DNA from 3 places in the Arthrobacter sp. Hb9-2 genome. Region 1 is predicted to be linked to each of the others. Evidence: riboswitches for the same ligand, from Rfam matches in the RefSeq annotation. Region 1 holds a riboswitch; each other region holds the start of a gene.
What was found. A riboswitch is a leader RNA that binds a small molecule or an ion and turns the genes downstream of it on or off. The one in region 1 is predicted to bind S-adenosylmethionine.
Positions count from the first base shown of each region.

Region 2: another riboswitch for S-adenosylmethionine. It lies ahead of AC5RV1_RS14285 (aminotransferase class V-fold PLP-dependent enzyme); the one in region 1 lies ahead of AC5RV1_RS08190 (cobalamin-independent methionine synthase II family protein).
Region 3: another riboswitch for S-adenosylmethionine. It lies ahead of metX (homoserine O-acetyltransferase MetX); the one in region 1 lies ahead of AC5RV1_RS08190 (cobalamin-independent methionine synthase II family protein).

Region 1 is NZ_JBNHGJ010000010.1:81,337-88,197, forward strand. Features, by position in the region: gene fbaA (class II fructose-bisphosphate aldolase) at 1-695, shown strand, start outside; gene AC5RV1_RS08180 (DUF3151 domain-containing protein) at 696-1,118, shown strand; gene AC5RV1_RS08185 (uracil-DNA glycosylase family protein) at 1,271-1,903, opposite strand; gene AC5RV1_RS08190 (cobalamin-independent methionine synthase II family protein) at 2,114-3,319, opposite strand; SAM riboswitch class I at 3,331-3,437, opposite strand; gene AC5RV1_RS08195 (M14 family zinc carboxypeptidase) at 3,657-4,718, shown strand; gene AC5RV1_RS08200 (adenylosuccinate synthase) at 4,980-6,269, shown strand; gene AC5RV1_RS08205 (YegP family protein) at 6,539-6,861, shown strand, end outside.
Region 2 is NZ_JBNHGJ010000025.1:3,914-10,774, forward strand. Features, by position in the region: gene AC5RV1_RS14270 (fluoride efflux transporter FluC) at 1-181, opposite strand, end outside; gene AC5RV1_RS14275 (metal-dependent transcriptional regulator) at 182-895, opposite strand; gene AC5RV1_RS14280 (class I SAM-dependent methyltransferase) at 927-1,685, opposite strand; gene AC5RV1_RS14285 (aminotransferase class V-fold PLP-dependent enzyme) at 1,796-3,229, opposite strand; SAM riboswitch class IV at 3,266-3,379, opposite strand; gene hisN (histidinol-phosphatase) at 3,536-4,348, opposite strand; gene rsgA (ribosome small subunit-dependent GTPase A) at 4,397-5,512, opposite strand; gene aroA (3-phosphoshikimate 1-carboxyvinyltransferase) at 5,496-6,861, opposite strand, start outside.
Region 3 is NZ_JBNHGJ010000009.1:46,563-53,423, forward strand. Features, by position in the region: gene AC5RV1_RS07375 (S8 family serine peptidase) at 1-384, opposite strand, end outside; SAM riboswitch class IV at 635-750, shown strand; gene AC5RV1_RS07380 (bifunctional o-acetylhomoserine/o-acetylserine sulfhydrylase) at 794-2,119, shown strand; SAM riboswitch class IV at 2,215-2,330, shown strand; gene metX (homoserine O-acetyltransferase MetX) at 2,343-3,458, shown strand; gene AC5RV1_RS07390 (MFS transporter) at 3,639-5,021, shown strand; gene AC5RV1_RS07395 (zinc-binding dehydrogenase) at 5,125-6,243, shown strand; gene AC5RV1_RS07400 (LysR family transcriptional regulator) at 6,269-6,861, opposite strand, start outside.

The DNA of each region.
Region 1 (6,861 bases):
TGCTCGCAGCTTCCGAGGCCGAGGTCAAGGCCGGCCGCAACCCGCTGTTCAACTCCCACATGTGGGACGGCTCCGCCGAGACCCTGCAGGAAAACCTGCGCATCGCCCGCGAGCTGCTCGAGCGCACCGCTGCCGCGAAGATGATCCTTGAGGTCGAGATCGGCACCGTGGGCGGCGAAGAAGACGGCGTCGAGAACGAGATCAATGAAAAGCTCTACACCACGGTCGAGGATGCCCTGGCCACCATTGAGGCATTGGGCGCCGGCGAGAACGGCCGCTACATCACGGCACTGACCTTCGGCAACGTCCACGGCGTCTACAAGCCCGGCGGCGTTAAGCTCCGCCCGGAGATCCTCAAGGACATCCAGGCACAGGTGGGCGCCAAGATCGGCAAGGACAGCCCGTTCGACCTCGTGTTCCACGGCGGTTCCGGCTCCTCCGACGAGGAAATCGCCGACGCCGTTTCCTACGGCACCATCAAGATGAACATCGACACCGACACCCAGTACGCCTACACGCGTCCGGTGGCGGACCACATGTTCCGCAACTATGACGGTGTCCTGAAGGTCGACGGCGAAGTGGGCAACAAGAAGACCTACGATCCCCGCGTCTGGGGTGCTTCGGCCGAAGCCGGCCTGGCAGCCCGCGTGGTGGAGGCGACCAAGCAGCTCGGTTCGGCCGGAAAGACCTTCTAGATGTCGGACGAGTTCCGCAAGAACCTGATGGGCCCGGAACCCACGCTCCTGCCTGCCGAGACGGAGGTCTACCAGCAGCTGGAAGCCGGCCAGGAAGCCCTGGACCTGGTGGAGAAGCACCCCACTTCCTCGTTGTTGTGGGCCGTCCTGGCTGAAGAGGCCTGGGCCGAGGGACGCACCATCGATTCCTACGCTTACTCACGCGTGGGCTACCACCGTGGGCTGGACTCGCTGCGGCGCAACGGCTGGCGCGGCGTCGGCCCGATCCCGTGGGAGCATGAGCCCAACCGCGGCTTCCTGCGGGCGCTGTACTCGCTGGGGCGGGCTGCTGCGGCGATTGGCGAGGCGGAGGAGCCGGAACGGATCGAGAAGTTCCTGAACGACTCGGACCCCACGGCGAAAGCAGCCATCGAAGGCGAGTAATACGCATTGCGGTAAAGAACGACGACGGCCGGTCACCTTCTTTGGAAAGGTGACCGGCCGTCGTCGTACGTGCAGGAGTTTTTGTCCAGATACGCAGCTCAAAACGCTGTTTTGGCCTGCATATCTGGACAAAACTCACAGGTTTGAGGGGATTAGCTGGCTTTCTGCAGGCCCGTCCGCGCCATCGCGTCGGCGTAGGCCACGCGCATGTCCTCGAGGTACTCCTCCTGGCGGGCGGGCGAGCCGGCGAACGCGCGGCCGCTGAGGGAGCGCACCTTGTAGGTCTTCAGTCCGCGACGCCAGAGCAGCGGCACCTCCGTCTTCAGCAGCAGGTTCGCCAGGCGGTTGGCCTCCGTGCCGTGGGCCACGATCACCGAGGCACGCGGAACCAATGCCAGGAACTTCAGCAGCGGCTTGAGGCCCGCGGAAATCTGGTCCGGCGTGAACTTCCCGTTGGCCTCCCCGGCGACGTGCCAGGGATGGACGTTCCACGGCATAACGAACTCCGGCCGCAGCCCCAGCTTCCACTGGATCCCCAGCATCCGGGTGGCGGCGTCGTGGTCGCCGGCGGTGATGAATCCGGACGGGTCGGCCTCGCCGATGTTCGAGTACAGGCTGATGATGCGGCACTCGTCGACGTCGTGCATGGGGTCCACGTAGGGCACGATGGTGCCCGGCTTGGTCCCCTGCAGGGAATCGCACAGTTCGTTGACGGCTGCAACATTCGGTTCGTAGCGGCGGTTCAGAAGCTGATCATGGAAAGATTCGGGTGCCAGGGCTGTCATGTAGTGCTGGGTCTCCTGCGGGGATTGGTGTTGCTGCCACCGCGAAAATGGGCGCACAATGGCGCAGCAGATCCGAAGTGGTTGAAATGGGGCGGACCGATTCCTGGTCGGCCTTTACCAGTTTAGCAAGCCCTGCGAAACGAAACGCCGGTCCCGCGCACCCAATCCAAGCGGGGCACGGAACCGGCGGTTTGCGTTTTCTGTTCCGGGCTACCAGAGCCGCTTGGTGGCCCGGCTCGCACCCTCGCCCAAGGCTTCCAGCTTCGTGAAGGCGATCTGCGGGTGGACCCTGCCGCCCAGGCCGCAGTCGGTGGAGGCGATGACGTTCTCCCGGCCCACAACGTCTGCGAACCGTACGATCCTGTCTGCCACCAGGTCCGGGTGCTCCACCACATTGGTGGCGTGCGAGACGATACCCGGGATGATGACCTTGCCCTCGGGGAGCTTGGTCTCCTCCCAAACCCGCCACTCGTGCTCGTGGCGGACGTTGGCAGCCTCGAAGGAGTAGCCCCCGGCGTTGATCTGCAGCATCGTGTCCACCAGGTCCGCAAGGGGAAGGTCGGTGGTGTGCGGGCCGTGCCAGGAGCCCCAGCAGAGGTGGAACCGGACCTGCTCCTCGGGAAGGCCGCGGAGGGCGTAGTTCAGGGCTTCCACGCGGATTTGGGTGAACTTCAGGTAGTCGGCCACACTCGGCTCGGGGCTGATCTGGTCCCAGTTCTCGGCGATGGAGGGATCGTCGATCTGGAGGATCAGGCCGGCGTCGATGATGGCCTTGTACTCTTCACGGAGCGCGTCGGCGCAGGCGTAGATGTATTCCTCCTCCGTGGCGTAGTACTCGTTGGTGATGCGTGAGGCGCTCCCGGGGGAGAGTGCGGCAACAAACCCTTCCTTCAGACCGGCGGCGGCCAGGCCTGCTTTCAGGTTTGCAATGTCGGAGGCGACGGCGTCCTGGCCCGTGTAGACGAGCGGTCCAGTGACCTTGGGGAAGGGCTTGGGGCCACCGGTGAAGATGCCGCTGGTGGGATCGTTGTAGGCCTCTGCAAAGTGGGTGCGGTCGCGGCGATGGATGAAGCCGGTGAGCTGTACGTTGCCCGGGGTGGATTCCTTCGGTTCAACCGCCCACTTGGCGTCGTTGTCCAGTTCCAGCCCGCCCATGCGTGCGAAGGAATAGGACCACCATGCGCCATAGTCCACAGCGGCGGACATCGCGTGCCCGTATTCGCCGTCGTTGGGGATGTCGATGCCGAGGCCCTGCTGGCGCTGGACCAGGTCCACCACGGAAGCGGTAAGGAGTTCGTTGAAGCCCCCGACATCGGAAGGGTTCTCTTCGCGGGCGGCGTTGGCGGCGATCAGCTCAGGGGTACGCGGCAACGATCCGGCGTGGGTGACGCGGATGTGGTCTGTGTTCAGGGACATGCTGGATTTCCTTTCCATCGGTCCTGGCAGTAGCACCTTCGCAGGCAGGACGTACCTGCACTCTGTGGGGTTGCTGCGGCGTCATCGATCCAGGTCTCTCGGCCGCTCCGGATGGGCACTCTCACTTAAATGCACCGGTACGCCCGGGAGCAAATCCGCTTTCGGATTGTGTCGGCGGGGACACGAGAGCCGGAGCTTTCAGAACGTAATAACTGGCTGCAGATTGGTGTCACCTCATTGACAGCCTTTGTCGAGGTTGGTTGTCTTTTGTCACAGCTCGCGATGGGGGACATGGCGGGCTGGACGCACCTAATGCACTCGAAAGAGGTACCGCACCGTGAGAAAAACCCTGGCAACCTTCAGGACCCTGGCAGTTTCCGGAGCCCTGGCACTGGCAGCAGTAGCCGCGCCGGCACCGGCGATGGCCGTGGGCGAAGGCCCCAACTATGACGGCAACGGCCAAATCACCACATCGAAGCTTGCCACCTACGAGCAGATGGTCTCCTTCCTCAAGGACCAGGACGCCCGCCAGGGCGCCATGGAGCTGGAGGTCATCGGCCAGACCGTGAAGGGCCGGGACATACACCTGGTCAAGTACATGTCGGACCCGGCCAAGCCCACCATCCTTTACCTGACGCAGCAGCACGGCAACGAGCAGCTCACCACCGAGGGCGCGCTGGAATTCGTCAAGCACCTGGGCACCGGCAAGTCCGCAGACATTCTCGGCGGCGCGAACATCCTGATCGTTCCCATGCTTAATGCGGACGGCGCCATGGGGGACGTGAACTTCCCGCTGGACGACTACCTGGCCAAGGGTGACCGCAACATGACGCGGTACAACGCCGAAGAAGTGGACCTCAACCGCGACCACGTAGCCAAGGTCCAGCCGGAAACGCAGGCGCTGCACAATAACGTGATGCGCAAGTACCGGATCGATTACATGATCGATCTGCACCACCAAGGCACCCGCAGCGAACGCGACGGCAAGCTGGTTTCCGGGTCCATCCTGTACCCCACCACGCCGAACGCCGATCCCGCAGTTGTTGAAAAGTCCAAGCAGTTGGGCGCCGTCGTCTTCGATAACGTCGACTCCACCGGTTGGGGCCACCTCGGCAAGTACGTCGGCGGCAGCGCCGAAACGATCAGCCGCAACGGCATTGCCGTGGAATACGGGATCGCTACGCTGCTGTTTGAGATGCGTGGCATGTCCGACCACTATCTGGACGGCTACGCCCTGGGGCTCCGAAGCAACGGATACCTGATCAAGCAAACGGTCACCACCCTCACCGCAACCGCCGCAGCAATCGCTGATGGATCAATTGCCGACGCCGACACCTCCTTCTGGGACAGCCTCGCCACCCAGACCTCCCGCCCCGGCGAGGAAGCTGACGACGAGTAGCGTCACCGCTGACAGCCCGCCGCGGTCCTTTGCCGCGCAGGAGTCCTTTACCCTGCAAGAAGGACCGCGGCGGCCCAACGAGTGGACAAAGTCCCTCATCGGCTAAACTTGGGTGGTAAGAGCCCCGGAACTCTTGCGTCGCTGTGCCGCCCGCGGACCAGCGAAGGCCGGTTTATTCGGGGCATTCTCATGAACGGCGCTGCACCAGGCCGCCACGTTGTGGCATGGCACGGGCAGCCCGAACGAATGGGGGAGGATCCCATGCCAGCAATTGTGATCGTAGGAGCCCAGTGGGGCGACGAAGGAAAAGGCAAGGCGACCGACCTGCTGGGCGGCCGCGTTGACTACGTCGTCAAGCCCAACGGCGGCAACAACGCCGGGCACACCGTCGTCGTAGGCGGTGAAAAATACGAACTCAAGCTGCTTCCGGCAGGCATCCTCAGCCCCAACGCGGTACCCATCATCGGCAACGGCTGCGTTGTTAACCTCGAGGCGCTGTTCCAGGAGATCGAAGGCCTCCAGGCCCGCGGCGCCGACACTTCAAAGCTTCGCGTCTCTGCGAACGCACACCTTGTTGCTCCCTACCACCAGGTGCTGGACAAAGTGACGGAGCGCTTCCTTGGCAGCCGCGCCATCGGGACCACGGGCCGTGGCATCGGCCCCGCCTACATGGACAAGGTGGCCCGCCTGGGCATCCGGGTCCAGGACGTGTTTGACGAGTCAATCCTCCGCCAGAAGGTGGAAGGTTCGCTGCGCCAGAAGAATGAACTCCTGGTCAAGGTCTACAACCGCCGCGGCGTGCTCGTGGATGAGATCGTGGAGTACTTCCTGTCCTTCGCCGACCGGCTCCGCCCGCTGGTCATCGACAGCACCCTGGTCCTCAACTCTGCCCTGGACGAGGGCAAGGTGGTCCTGATGGAAGGCGGCCAGGCGACTTTCCTGGACGTGGACCACGGAACCTACCCGTTCGTCACCTCCTCCAACCCCACGGCCGGCGGAGCCTCCGTGGGGTCGGGCATCGGGCCAACCCGCATCTCCCGCTCCATCGGCATTATCAAGGCGTACACCACACGCGTTGGCGCCGGCCCGTTTCCCACGGAGCTTTTCGACGAGATGGGCGTCTACCTGCAGAAAACCGGCGGTGAATTCGGCGTCAACACCGGCCGGCCGCGCCGCTGCGGATGGTACGACGCCGTCCTGGCCCGCCACGCCTCACGCGTCAACGGCTTCACGGACTACTTCGTCACCAAGCTGGACGTGCTCACCGGCATCGAGCAGATCCCCGTGTGCGTTGCCTATGACGTCGATGGCGTGCGCCACGACGAAATGCCCATGACGCAGACCGAGTTCCACCACGCAGTGCCAATCTTCGAATACTTCGAGGGCTGGACAGAGGACATCACGGGTGCGCGGACCCTGGCGGACCTGCCGGAGAACGCACGCAACTATGTGCTGGCCCTGGAGAAACTGTCCGGGACGCGCTTCTCCGCCATCGGTGTCGGACCGGACCGGGACCAGACCATTGTGGTGAACGACCTCATCAACGACTGACGCGTCAGCAATTACGACGGCGGCGGGCCACCCATAAAGGGTGGCCCGCCGTTGGCTTTCGCCGCGGAAGGGGCGTGGGCTGCAATTTACACAGGGTTAACCCGGCCGGTCTTGTGAGGTGTCCGGCGGCGGCCGCAGACTCTTTAACACCAGGTGAACTGATCACCACACGGTTCCACACAAACCCCTCGGAGAGAACGCAGCGATGCGTCCGGACGACCCGGCCAAAGACGTCGCCAGCAGGATCCCCGTAGACGGAAGGATTCGCTATGGCCGGAAAGTTCGAAGTGTTTGTCGACGCGGACTCGCTGTTCAGGTTCCGCCTGCTGGCAGCCGACGGCACAATCATGGCTGTTTCCCAGGCGTTTGAGGACAAGCGCGCAGTGGCCGCCGGGATCGCAGCAGTACGCGAGTGCGCCGGGACCGGGCTGGTCACCGATCTTTCCTCGTCCGGCGCTGTTGCCCGGCCCGTTCCTGCGGCTGTCCACAGGGCCGCAACCGTTGAAGCCAAGCCCGATTGCGGGCCGCGGATTCCAGTCAAAGTGTACGCCTTCACCCATGCCAGGGGACCGCGCCAACTGGCCGTTGCGCC
Region 2 (6,861 bases), on a different contig from region 1:
CCGTGGTCAACGCTGCCAGGACGAAGCTGCCGCCAACGTTGATCACCAGCGTGGCCCAAGGGACCGCACCGGGAAGATCGGGAAAAGCCAGCCCAAGTCCATACCGCAGTTCAGTGCCGATGAGGCCTCCGGCGGCGACAGCGATCCAGGCGCGGCCCGCCGGCATGCCGGCAGGGTTCATTCAGCTGTCTCCCAGCAGGCAGCCCGGGTGGGGACGGTCGCTGTGCACCCACAGGGCGGACGTGATTTCGTCGGCCAGGTCGTAGTCCCTGGTCCTGCCCGAGTTCCTGATCCGCACCACCAGGGCGCCGCCGAACGGCTTGCGGCCCACAACCTCCACCTCGGCGTCGAGGTCTATCTCCTCGGCGGAAAGATAACGGAGCAAATCCGGGTTCTCATCGCTGATCCGGGTGATCCTGCCGGTGTGCCCCTGGTCCAGCGCACCCATCAGGTGGGCGCGCGGCATCAGCACTTTCCCGTCGGCAGTGGGAATGGGGTCACCGTGCGGATCCCGCTGCGGGTTCCCGAGTTTGGCCGCAACCCGCTCAATGAAGGTGTCCGAGACGGCGTGCTCCAGCAGCTCGGCTTCGTCATGGACCTCGTCCCAGCTGTAGCCCAGCTGCTGGACAAGGTAAGTCTCGATCAGGCGGTGGCGCCGCACCATGGAAAGGGCCAGCCGGACGCCGGCGTCCGTCAGCGTGATGGCGCTGTAGGGCTTATGGTCAACGAGGCCTTGGTCCTTCAGCTTGCGGACCATTTCCGAGACCGAGGAGTTGGCGACGCCAAGGCGCTGCGCAAGCTGGGAGGACGTGATGGCCTTGTCCTGCCATTCCGTGAAGGAGTAGATGACCTTGACGTAATCCTCAATGGAGGAGGAGGGCGCGCTGGTCTTCACAGCTCCAAGCCTACCCGTTGCCTGTTCTCCGTCATGCCTTGAAGGCCCGCCAGGTAAGCGTCAGGTACGGCAGTTCGAGCTCCTCTTCCAGGCTGTGGCCCAGGTGGTCGTGGAGGTACCAGTCCAGGTTGGCCAACACCTTGGCGCGGGTGCTTTCGCCGGCGCGCAGATAGTAGCTTCTGGACTTTGTGAGCTCCACCAGGTCCGTGGTGCTGACGCGGTCCTGCCAGTGGGTGACGTGGCCCTCAAGCCCCCGGAACTCTGGTCCCACGAGCGGCCGGAAGTCCGGCTTGTACACATCCCCTGCGTGCATGATCCGGGAGAGCCGGTGGACCCAGGGGACAGAGGTGTCCAACTGGTTCCAGATCAGGCCCAGCGTCCCGTGCGGGCGGAGGACGCGTGCCAGTTCGGTACTTGCGGCCAGGGCGTCGCACCAGTGCCATGCCTGGGCAACGCTTACGACGTCGAAAGCTGCGTCGGGCAGGCCCGTTGCCTCCGCGGTGGCGTGGATTGCCGTGGCAGCGGGATAGTGCGCCCGTAACTGCTCGAGCATGTCGGCAGAGGGGTCCACGGCCGTGACGGCCAGGGCCATGTCCAGCAGCAGTTCGGTGAACTTGCCGGTGCCGGCACCGGCATCGAGCGCCTCGCGGGCACCCGGGGGCACCAGCCAGCGGGCTGATTCTTCCGGGTAGCCCGGACGGACCTGCTGGTAGTCCCGGCCGCCGTCCTGGAAGCTTTGGCCGAGCTCCCGCCGCCGTCCGTGATCAAGCCTGGGGCCACCCCGTACCACGCGTGGCCTCCTTCGTCCGATGCCCTTGGGTATCCTTCGAATTTACCGCACCCGACGTTGAGGCAAGATCAATAAGCAGAGTCAGTGCCGGCAGCGGACGGCAACAGTGTTCAGTCGTCGATGCAGGGGGCGGCCCCGGCGGTCCCCGGAGTGTTCGGTGCCCAGTGCGGATACGTGCGCGCGTCGTTGGCGGGAACCCAGCGCCCCGCGTCGACGACGTAGTCCCACCCCAGGCCGTTTCGGCGCAGCGAGTCGATGCCGGCAAGGAGCCGTTCTGCATCCTCTAGGCGTGAGCCGACGCCGAAGCTGGCCCGGAGGGAACCGGAAGGAAGCCCGAGCCGCTTCAGCAGCGGGTGCGCGCAAAAGCGGCCGTCCCGCAGGCCTACGCCATGTTCCGCGGACAGGTAGGCGGCCACGAGACCGGCGTCGTAGCCTTCCACGGAGAAGTTGACCACGCCGATGGTGTCCGTATCCGGGTTGGTGTCCTTGAAGATCTGGTGCACGGTCACGCCGTCAATGTTCTGCAGGCCTTCCACCAGGAAGGAGCGGATGGCCGATTCGTGGGCGTGCCACTGTTCCTGGTCCAGGCCGGCGATCACCTGTGTGGCGCGGGCCAGCGTTGCTGCGCCAAGGACGTTGGGCGAGCCGCCCTCATGGCGGGCAGGGCCGGTGGCCCAGCTGACGCCGTCGAGCCTGGCTTCCTTGACGGCGCCGCCGCCTGCGAGGTGGGGCGTTCCGGCGTCCAGCCAGTCGGCGCGGCCCACCAGCACACCGGTACCGAACGGTGCGTAGAGCTTGTGGCCGGAGAAGGCGAGGTAGTCGACGCCGTCCGCGGCGATGTTTACGCGGCGGTGCGGCGCAAGCTGGGCCGCGTCAACCACAATCCGTGCGCCGTATTCGTGGGCGAGCGCGGCGAGGGCCCGAATGGGAAGAATTTCACCGGTGACGTTGGAGGCGCCGGTGACGGCGAGCAGGCTCACGCCGCCCTGCTCCAGCTCAGCGCGGACGGACTCGATGGTCCCGGCGATGGTGTCAGCGGCAACGATGCTCCGGTGGGGGACACCCTGCCACGGCAGCAGGTTCGCGTGGTGTTCGATGTCCAGGTACAGGACGTCGCCGTCCGGACGTCCGTCCGTCGCGGGCAGGCAACCGGCAAGCAGGTTGAGGGAATCGGTGGTGTTGCGGGTGAAAATCACCGAGTCGTCAGGGCGGCCGCCCACGAAGTCCCGAACAATGCTGCGTGCGTTCTCGTAAACGGACGTGCTGATCTGGGACGCGTAGCCGGCGCCGCGGTGGACGCTCGCGTAGAAGGGCAGGATCTCGTTGAGGTAGGCCGAGACTACGGAGAGGGCGGGAGCCGAGGCACCATAGTCGAGGTTTGCATAGCGGACGTGCCCGCCGGAGATGAGGGGCGCCTGGATTTCCGCACCTGTGACGGCAGCAAGGGGACGGCCGGCGACAGCGCGGCGGGCATCAAAGAGGGCAGCGGCTTCAGCCTGGATGGGCTGGGCGGCGGCGTTGGGGGAGACGGTGGCAGTTGTCACAGAGACCTCACTTCGAAAAGGACTCCCTGCTCCGGGAATCCGCGCTTGCCGCATCCGTTCCGGACCGGCCTGGTCGTCACCCGGGGCACCCCACCGCGGTTGGAGGGTTGCCGGCCAGCAAACCGGGGTTTCGCGCTGGCACTCGTGACCTGGTTAAGAGCGTAGGACATGGGGCAGGAAGGTTTGAAGCCGGCTCAAATGTTAAGCGCTTTGTTACGCCTGCCGAAAAGTGCTGCTTTGGCCGAAGAAACGACGGCGGGCGCCTCCTTTGGGAGCCGCCCGCCGCTGATTGTTCGGTGAAGGTGCCTAGAGGAGATCGTCCAGGTCAGGGTTCAACCTGCGGAGTACCTCGGAGTGCAGGATGGAGTTCGTGGCCAGCGCGTTGCCGCCAAACGGCCCGTCCTCCCCTTCCAGCGAGGTAAACCGGCCACCCGCTTCGACCACAATCGGCACGAGTGCCGCCATGTCGTAAAGGTTGAGTTCGGGTTCGCAAGCGATGTCCACCGCGCCCTCGGCCACCAGGCAGTAGGACCAGAAATCGCCGAAGGCCCGGGTCCGCCACACGTCCTCGGTGAGGCCCAGGAAGTTGTCCAGATTGCCACGCTCCTTCCACCCGCCCAGGCTGGAGTAGGACAACGAAGCGTCCGAAAGGTTGGCGACATTCGAGACGCGGAGCCGGGTGGCAGCAGCCAGCGACCGTCCCATGTAAGCGCCCATGCCCTTGGCCGCCCACCAGCGCTTGCCCAGGGCGGGAGCACTCACCACTCCAACAACGGGCTCGCCTTCATCCACCAGGGCGATCAGGGTGGCCCAGACGGGGACGCCGCGGACGAAGTTCTTGGTGCCGTCAATGGGGTCGATGATCCAGCGGCGGGACCCGTGGCCGGTGCTGCCGAACTCTTCACCGAGCACTGCATCACGCGGACGGGAGCGGGACAACTGGCCGCGGATGGCTTCTTCTGCCGCCTTGTCCGCGTCGGTGACCGGCGTCAGGTCAGGCTTGGTCTCCACCTGGAGGTCCTGGGCCTTGAAGCGGCTCATGGTCTGGTCATCCACGGAGTCTGCCAGGACGTGCGCCAGGCGCAGGTCATCGTTATAGCTTGAAGCGGGTTGGATCATGGTTCCAAACTACCGTCTGCGCGCGGTTCTGCTGGGAGATCGGCACCGTCAGTTGACGCTGCCCAGTTCCTTCGCCTCCTGCGCCTCCAGCCGCGGGTCGGTGCCCAGGAGGCGCCGCAGGGATGCCAGCCGGGCTTCTCCGGTGGCGCCGGCATGCCCGCCGCCCACCCAGGCGTCCAGCCCGCAGTTCACTGCCGTGGCGGTGTGTTTGCAGCCGCGTTCGCAGTCCTCGATGCCGGGGGAGAGGTCCGGGAAGGAGCGCAGGATCCGGTCCGGGTCCACGTGCGCCAGGCCGAAGGAACGGATGCCCGGGGTGTCGATGATCCAGCTGCCGGCGGGTGCGTCCGCCAGCCTCAGGGCCAGCGCCGACGACGACGTGTGGCGGCCCCGACCCGTCACCGCATTAACCCCGCCGGTGGCACGCTCCGCACCGGTCAGCGCGTTCACCATGGTCGACTTGCCAACGCCTGAATGCCCCAGCATGACTGTCACTTTTCCATCCAGATAGCCGCGGAGTTCCGCGACAGCCCCGCTGTCTAGGCGTGCGGACAGTCCGTCGTCCGAGCGGGCATCGATCCCAGATGCGGTGGAATCGGCCGTCCGGCTGATGATCACGGGGAAGTCGAGGTGGGTGTAATTGGACAACAGCTCCGCTGGATCCTTGACATCCGCCTTGGTGACCAACAGGATCGGCTCAATCCCGGCGTCGTACGCCGCCACCAGGGCGCGGTCGATGAAGCCCGTGCGGGGCTCGGGGTTGGCAGCCGCCACCACAACTACGAGCTGGTCCGCGTTGGCCACGACGGCGCGTTCCACGGGATCGGTGTCGTCCGCGCTGCGGCGCAGGAGGGTCTTGCGGTCCTGGATCTTGACCAACCGGGCCAGGGTGTCCGGTTCGCCGGAGACATCGCCTACGAGGGATACGAAATCACCCGCCACCACCGGGTTGCGGCGCAGCTCCCGCGCCCTCGCTGCAATGACTACGCGTTCGTTGCCGGAGTCCTCACCCACCACAGCCGTATACCTGCCGCGGTCAACGGTGATAATGCGTCCCGTGACGGCGTCGTCATGGCTGGGCCGGTCTTTGGTGCGAGGGCGCGAGCCCTTCTTGCTGGGGCGGATTCGGACATCCGATTCATCCCAGGAATCAGTGCTCCGCGCCACCGGTTGAACCTTCCGTGCCGGTGTTGGACGAGCCTGCCTGGGCAAGCATGCTTGCCCACAACCGGGGAAAGTCCGGCATAGTTTTGGCAGTCGTGGCGATGTCCTCCACCTGCACGCCCTCCACCGCCAGGCCCAGGATGGCTCCGGCAGTGGCCATGCGGTGGTCGGCGTAACTGTGGACGACGCCGGCGTGCAGCTTGGCGGGCCGGATCACCAGGCCGTCGCTGGTTTCCTCGGCATCTCCGCCAAGGCGGTTGATCTCGGTGACCAGTGCAGCCAGCCTGTCGGTTTCGTGCCCGCGCAGGTGGGCAATACCGCTGAGCCGGGAGGGGCCGCTGGCCAGGGCACATAACGCGGCGACCGTCGGCGCCAACTCACTTGTGTCCGCGAAATCCCCGCCCTTGATCTCCGCTCCGCCGGTTACGGTCAGGACGCCGTCGCGCAGGGTAACCTCTGCGCCCATCTCGGCAAGAATGCTCCGCCAGAGATCTCCCACCTGCTGTGTCTGTTCGGGCCAGCCGGGAATCCGCACCGTACCGCCGGAAGCCAGGGCCGCGGCAAGGAACGGGCCGGCGTTGGACAGGTCCTGCTCAATCCGCTGGTCGAAGGCTTGGATGGGCCCAGGGGCAACAAGCCAGTGGTTGGGAACCGAATCGTCAACAACAACCCCGGCCCCCCGCAGGACAGCGACGGTCATATTGATGTGGTCCAGGCTTGGTACAGGTTTACCTACATGCTCAAGGTGCAGGCCCTCGGTGAACCGTGCCCCCACGAGGAGAAGGGCAGAAACGAACTGTGAGGAGGCGCTGGCATCGATGACCAGGTGTCCGCCGCGAACTTCTCCGGTGCCCTCCACTGCAAACGGCAGCGACGACGGTGTGCCGCCGCCTTCCGCGGAAACGGCCACTCCCAGGGCCTTGAGCGCTTCGATGATGGTTCCCATGGGCCGCTTCCGGGCATGCGGGTCGCCGTCGAACAAGCTGGCACCGTTGCGCAGCGCCGCCAGCGGCGGAACGAACCGCATCACCGTCCCGGCAAGGCCGCAGTCGATCCTCGTGGAGGCCGATGCGGCATCGGCCGGCAGCGGCACCACCTCCAGATCCGGCCCGAACGCCCCGTCCCCCGGCACCTCGGTGATGGTGGCGCCCAACTGCCGGAGCGCGTCAACCATCAGTGCGGAATCCCTGGAGTGCAGCGGTGCGCGCAGGCGCGACGGGCCGTTGGCCAGGGCGGCAAGGACGAGGTACCGGTTGGTCAGCGACTTTGAACCGGGCACCGTGATGGTGGCATCCACCGGGCGGGAGGCGAAGGGTGCGGGCCAGTGGGGGAGGGACGTTCCGGAGTTGTCC
Region 3 (6,861 bases), on a different contig from region 1:
TTGATCGATCCGGTCGAGGCCCCACGGCGCGTTGCGCTGCACCTCGGATACTGTGACAGCGTGGTCCGGCTCCACCGTTGCGGCCCGGCCCGAGCGGAGCAGGGCGGCAGCCTGCCCCGGGCTGGCTTCGATAGCAGCGCCCTTCACTGCCTTGGTAAAAGTTCTGTTGACGCCAATTCCCTGGGCGCGGAGGGCCGTCACCTCCGCCGCGACGTCCTTGCCCGGAGCGAATTGGACAAGGTAGCGGCCACTTTCACCCGCAGCAGCGGAAGGAGCGGCGTGCGCTGCGGACGCCAGCCAGGGACCGGCTGCCACCGCGCCTGAGCAGAGGGCGACGGCGGAGAGCAGGACGGTGCGACGTGCCAGGCGAGAGAATTGGGGCAACTGAATGTGGTCCTTTGGTGTGGAAGAAGAAAGGCGAGGTGACGTGTTCCCGGCTCAAATCTAACGGGGGATTGGCGGCAAACGGTCAACCTTCGCTCAATCCTGCGCATCTTCTGCGGAACCTTGGGAAATCAACATGTGGCGCCTCCTGGCTCCACCCCGTCAGGAAGTGTCGTCCAGCAACAGGGCGGGAAGTCACACCCGGTCACACTCGTGGCGGCGGGCACGTGGAGTTCCTAGACTGGGCCCAGGTTATGAGCGCCAGCGCCAAGCCCCGGCTCGCTGGCCGGCAACCCTCCATCCGCGGTGGGGTGCCCCGGGTGAGGACCTGGCTGTCCGGCAATGGCCGGATGGCAAGCGCGGCCCGCGGTGCTTCGAGCATGCCGGGCCCATGTCAAAGGAGCCTTAAATGTCCAACGGATGGTCTTTCGAAACCCGCCAGATCCACGCAGGACAAGAGCCGGACGCTGCCACGGGTGCCCGTGCCCTCCCCATTTACCAAACCACGTCCTTTGTTTTCCCCAGCGCTGAAAGCGCCGCGAACCGTTTCGCGCTTGCCGAGCTGGCGCCCATCTATACCAGGATCGGCAATCCCACGCAGGAAGCCGTGGAACAGCGGATCGCCAGCCTTGAAGGCGGCCTGGGAGCCCTGCTGCTCAGTTCCGGCCAGGCCGCTGAAACTTTTGCGGTGCTGAATATTGCCGAGTCGGGGGACCACATCGTGGCCAGTCCGAGCCTTTACGGCGGCACCTACAACCTCTTCGCCCACACCCTTAAGAAGTTTGGCATCTCCGTCACGTTTGTGGCGGACCCGGACAACCTGGACCAGTGGCGCGCTGCAGTGCAGCCCAACACCAAGCTGTTCTTCGGCGAGGTTGTCTCCAATCCGCGGCAGGACGTCCTGGACATCGAGGGGGTGTCCCAGGTTGCGCACGAGGCCGGAGTGCCCCTGATTGTGGACAACACCCTGTCCACCCCATACCTGATCCGCCCGCTGGAATGGGGTGCGGACGTTGTGGTGCACTCAGCCACCAAATACCTGGGTGGCCATGGTTCCGCCATCGCCGGCGTCATCGTGGACTCCGGAAAATTCGACTTCGGCAAGGACCCTGCGAAATTCCCCGGCTTCAACACCCCGGACCCCACCTACAACGGGTTGGTGTATGCCCGCGACCTCGGCGCCGACGGTGCCCTGGGTGCCAACCTGTCCTACATTTTGAAAGCCCGGGTGCAGCTGCTGCGCGACCTTGGCTCGGCAGTGTCGCCCTTCAACGCCTTCCTGATCGCCCAGGGACTGGAGACGCTGAGCCTGAGGGTGGAACGTCACGTCGCCAATGCCTTGGACGTTGCCCAATGGCTGGAATCGCGTGACGACGTCGAATCCGTCGCCTACGCCGGGCTGCCGTCCAGCCCCTGGTACGAGCGCGGACGCAAGTACGGACCCAAGGGTACCGGCGCGATCGTGTCGTTCAACCTCGCTGGCGGCGCGGAGGCGGGCAAGCGCTTTGTGGACGCCTTGGAGCTGCACTCCCATGTGGCAAACATCGGTGACGTCCGTTCCCTGGTGATCCATCCGGCGTCGACCACCCACAGCCAGCTCTCGCCGGAGCAGCAGGTGGTTGCCGGCGTGAATCCCGGCCTGGTGCGGCTGTCAGTGGGGATCGAGCACATCGATGACATCCTGGCGGACCTCCAGGCTGGCTTCCGGGCGGCCAAGGAGGCCACTGGCGCCTAGCCGTACCCAGGGCACCAGCGCGGCGGCGGGCCGGGGAAGTCACAACCAGTCACACTCTTGGCGGCAGGCAGGGCCTGTTTCGTACACTCGAACCAGGTCATGAGTGCCAGTGACAGCCCCGGCTTGCTGGCCGGCAACCCTCCTTCCGCGGTGGGGTGCCCCGGGTGAAGACCTGGCCTGCCGGTCATTCGACGGCGGGCAAGCGCGTAGAAGAGGTCTTGCCATGACGGTTACCGTCACCCGTACCACCGTCCCCGAACACGGGATTGTCCGCTATGCCTCCATCGGGGGACTGAAGCTGGAAGCCGGCGGATACCTGCCGGACGTCACCCTGGCCTACGAAACCTGGGGCACACTCAATGAGGACGGCAGCAACGCCGTCCTCATTGAACACGCTCTGACCGGCAGCACCCACGTAACCCGCGGCGACACAGAAGAACCCGGCTGGTGGGAACAACTCGCCGGGCCGGGCGCGCCGGTGGACACCAACCGTTTTTTCGTGGTGTCCATCAACATAGTGGGCGGCTGCTATGGGTCCACGGGGCCGTCGTCGCTTGCTCCGGACGGAACGCCCTGGGGCTCGCGTTTTCCGCTGGTGACCCTGCGGGACAGCACTGTGGCGGAGGCCCGGCTGGCCGACCAGTTGGGGATCGAGAGCTGGTTTGCCGTGCTGGGCGGCTCAATGGGCGGGGCGCGGGCGCTGGAATGGGCTGTCACGTATCCGGAGCGGGTGCGGCGCTGTGCTGTGATTGCCGTGGGCGCCGCGAGTACCGCCGAGCAGATCGCCTTTGCCCAGGCGCAGACCCTCGCCATCCGGCAGGACGCCAACTTCAACGGCGGTGACTACTACAACGGACCCGCTCCCGAGGAAGGCCTGGCCCTGGCCCGGCGCATCGCCCACATCACCTACCGCTCCCCGGTGGAGCTGGACGGACGGTTCGGACGCGCGCCGCAGGCGCCCGAATCGCCGCTTCAGGGCGAGCAGCTGGCAGCCCGCGGGCGCTACCAGGTGGAGAGCTACCTGGATCATCAGGGCACCAAACTGGTCCAGCGCTTCGACGCCAACAGCTACATCGCGATCACAGAGGCGCTGATGAGCCACGACATCTGCCGGGGACGGGGGTCGCTCGCCCAGACCCTGTCCAGTGTCAGTGCGCGCTTTTTTGTCGCCGCCGTGGACTCGGACCGGCTCTACTTTCCGTCCCAGTCACGGGAGCTGGCGCGGGCGCTTCCCGGAAAGGTGGACGTCCACCTCATCGAGGCGCCTATCGGGCACGACGGGTTCCTCACCGAGATCGGCCAGCTGGGATCGCAGCTCCGGCAACACCTTTCGGCATAACGCCACAACCAAAAGCCAGAATATGTGCATAAATGCAGATGGGCTCTGCATGATTCGCCGTTGAGCTGGGCGTGGAGGCAGACCATACTCAATGGGACCCGGCGGTTCGTGGCCAAAATCACGTGTATCCGCCACAGCCTGTCCCAGTGGTGTCGAAGACGACGCCGAAGGAGTTCATAAATGAGTACGGAAAGCTCCGCCGCACGGCGGCCAGAGGAAACCGACGTTAAGGCCTCAGGCCTGAAGAAAGTCGTTACGGCCTCCATGGCCGGCACCGTTGTTGAGTGGTACGAGTTTTTCCTCTATGCCTCCGCCGCCACCCTGGTGTTCGGCAAAATGTTCTTCCCCAATTCAGGGACCGAACTGGACGGCATCATCGCCGCCTTCGTCACCTACGCCGTAGGCTTCGTGGCCCGCCCCATCGGCGGCATCGTCTTTGGCCACTTCGGCGACAAGTTCGGCCGCAAGCAGTTGCTGCAGCTGAGCATCATCCTGGTGGGCGTAGCCACCTTCCTGATGGGCTGCCTGCCTACCTTCGCCCAGATCGGCTACTGGGCTCCGGCCCTCCTGGTGTTCCTGCGCTTCGTGCAGGGCTTCGCCGTCGGCGGTGAATGGGGCGGCGCCGTGCTGCTGGTTGCCGAGCACAGCCCCAACAAGTCCCGCGGGTTCTGGTCCAGCTGGCCACAGTCGGCGGTACCGATGGGCAACCTCCTGGCCACCGGCGTGTTGTTCACCCTTTCGGCCACGCTCTCCCAGGAAGCATTCCTCGGCTGGGGCTGGCGAGTCGCCTTCTGGCTCTCCGCCGTCATCGTGATCGTTGGCTACTACATCCGCACCAAAGTCCAGGATGCACCGATCTTCATTGAAGCCCGCAAGGAAGTCACGGTGGAGAAGAAGGGCTACGGTGTTGCCGAAGTCTTCCGCCGCTACCCGCGCGGTGTCTTTACCGCCATGGGCCTGCGTTTTGCCGAGAACATCCTGTACTACCTGGTGGTGACGTTCTCCATCACCTACCTGAAGATCGTCGTCCAGACCGACACCTCCCGCATCCTCCTGCTCCTGCTCGTGGCGCACTTCATCCACTTCTGCGCCGTCCCGCTCGTCGGCAAGATGTCGGACGCATTCGGCCGGCGGCCGGTCTACATGGCAGGCGCCATCCTCGGTGGCACCTGGGGCTTCTTCGCCTTTCCCATGATGGACACCGGCAACGACATCGTCATCCTGGCCGCCATCACCATCGGCCTGCTGTTCCACGCGCTGATGTACGCGGGCCAGCCGTCCATCATGGCCGAGATGTTCCCCACCCGGATGCGGTACTCCGGCGTTTCCCTGGGCTATCAGGTGACCTCCATCGTCGCCGGTTCACTGGCACCGATCATCGCCACGTCGCTGCTCAATAGCTTCAAGTCCTCCACTCCGGTGGCGCTGTACCTGCTGGGAGCCTGCATCGTGACCGCCATCGCCGTGTTCTTCCTCAAGGAGACCCGCGGCATCTCGCTCCACGACGTGGACGCAGCCGACGCCCAGGGCACCGCGGACTTGCTCGCTTCCGGCAAGAAATAGTCACTGTCACCACCAGAGCCAAAAAGCACCAACTGCCCGGACCCGCGACCCCGCAGGCCCGGGCAGTTGGGCGTCATTGCCTTCGACGAAGTCAGGATCTCCCATGAAAGCAGCCGTCCTTTACTCCACCGTCCCGTCCGGCACCAGCTACACCGAAGCGCATCCCCTTCGGGTCGAGGAGCTTGACCGGCCGGAACCCCGCGCAGGTGAGTTGGGCATCACCATCACCTACTCGAGCCTGTGCCACTCGGACCTGTCCGTGGTGGACGGCTCCCGCGTCAGGCCCCTTCCCATGGCACTGGGACATGAGGCTGTTGGGCGGGTTGCCGCGGTGGGTGAAGGTGTTACGGACGTTTCCCCCGGGGACCATGTGGTCCTCGTCTTCGTCCCCAGCTGTGGAGACTGCCGGGCGTGCCGGGCGGGCCGTCCGGCTCTCTGCCACCGCGCAGCGGAAGTCAACGGGTCGGGGGACTTGCTGCATGGTGAGGCCCTGCTGCGGACGCCCGCAGGGGAGCGCATTAACCACCATCTCGGGGTTTCGGCCTTCGCCGATTACGCGGTGGTGGCCAGGGAATCGGTGGTGGTCATCGACGACGACGTCCCCGACACTGTTGCGGCAATGTTCGGTTGCGCCGTGCTCACCGGGATGGGAGCTGTCCTCAACACGGCGGCCGTCCAGCAAGGCCAGTCCGTCGCTGTCTTCGGACTCGGCGCCGTGGGGCTTTCGGCCGTCATGGCCGCGGCGCTCGCTGGTGCCTCCTCCGTGATTGCCATCGATCCGAACGCCGGCAAGCACGGCCTCGCCCGGAAGTGCGGGGCAACCGCCGTGGGGACACCGGACGAGGCTCCCCGCCTGATCCAGGAGGCCTCCGGTGACGGCGTGGACACCGCCATCGAAGCTGTGGGGTCAGCCCGGGTCATCGCATCGTGCCTCGAGCACGTGACGCGTGGCGGCGCCGTGGTCTCTGTGGGGCTGCCGCACCCGACGGCTGAACTGACGGTGCCCGCGCTCCAGTTCGCCGGGGCGGGCAAACGGCTGCTGGGCTCGTATATGGGCGACGCCGTTCCGGGCCGGGACATCCCCCTGTACCTTGGGTACTGGCGGGAGGGCAGGCTTCCCGTTGAGCTGCTGCACACCGACACCCGGCCCCTTGATGAGATCAACGAAGGCCTCGATGCGCTGGCCGCAGGGCAAGTTGTGAGACGGCTCTTCCAAGCCTGAAGAAACGGCACCTGACGGGCAAAATCTAGGCAGCCAGCAAGTCCTGGCGTTCGGCAACTTCTTCCTTCAGCGCAGCGATCACGGCCTGCACCCGGGCGGACCGCAGCGATTCGGGCCGGGCCACGGCCCAGATGGGCACCTGGCGCTGGAACGCGTCGGGGAGCACCGGAACGAACTCCGGATTCCGCGCCACCATAAAGTTTGGAAGCAAACCGATGCCCGCGCCGCGGCGCACCGCCTCCACCTGGGCAAAGATACTCGTCGCCTGGAAGCTGGACTTCGGCATGGGCAGCTGCGAGGACCGGTGGCCCAGTTCGGCAACCTGGAGTGCCGACTCAACGTAAGAGACGAAGCCGTGCTGTCCCACGCCGTCGGGCGTTTCCGGCAGGCCCCGCTTGGCGGCGTAGGCCGGGCTGGCGTATAGCCGGAGGAAGTAGTTGGTCAGGAAGATGGCCTGCGCGTTGCTCACGTCAGTGCGGCCCACCACCACTTCCAGGTCCACGCCCGAGCGGTTCTGGCTGACCTTGCGCGTGGCACTGAGCATCTCCACATTCAGCATGGGGTGCCGCTGCTGGAGGCGGACGAGTGCAGGGGTAACGAATTCGGCGCCGAAACCGT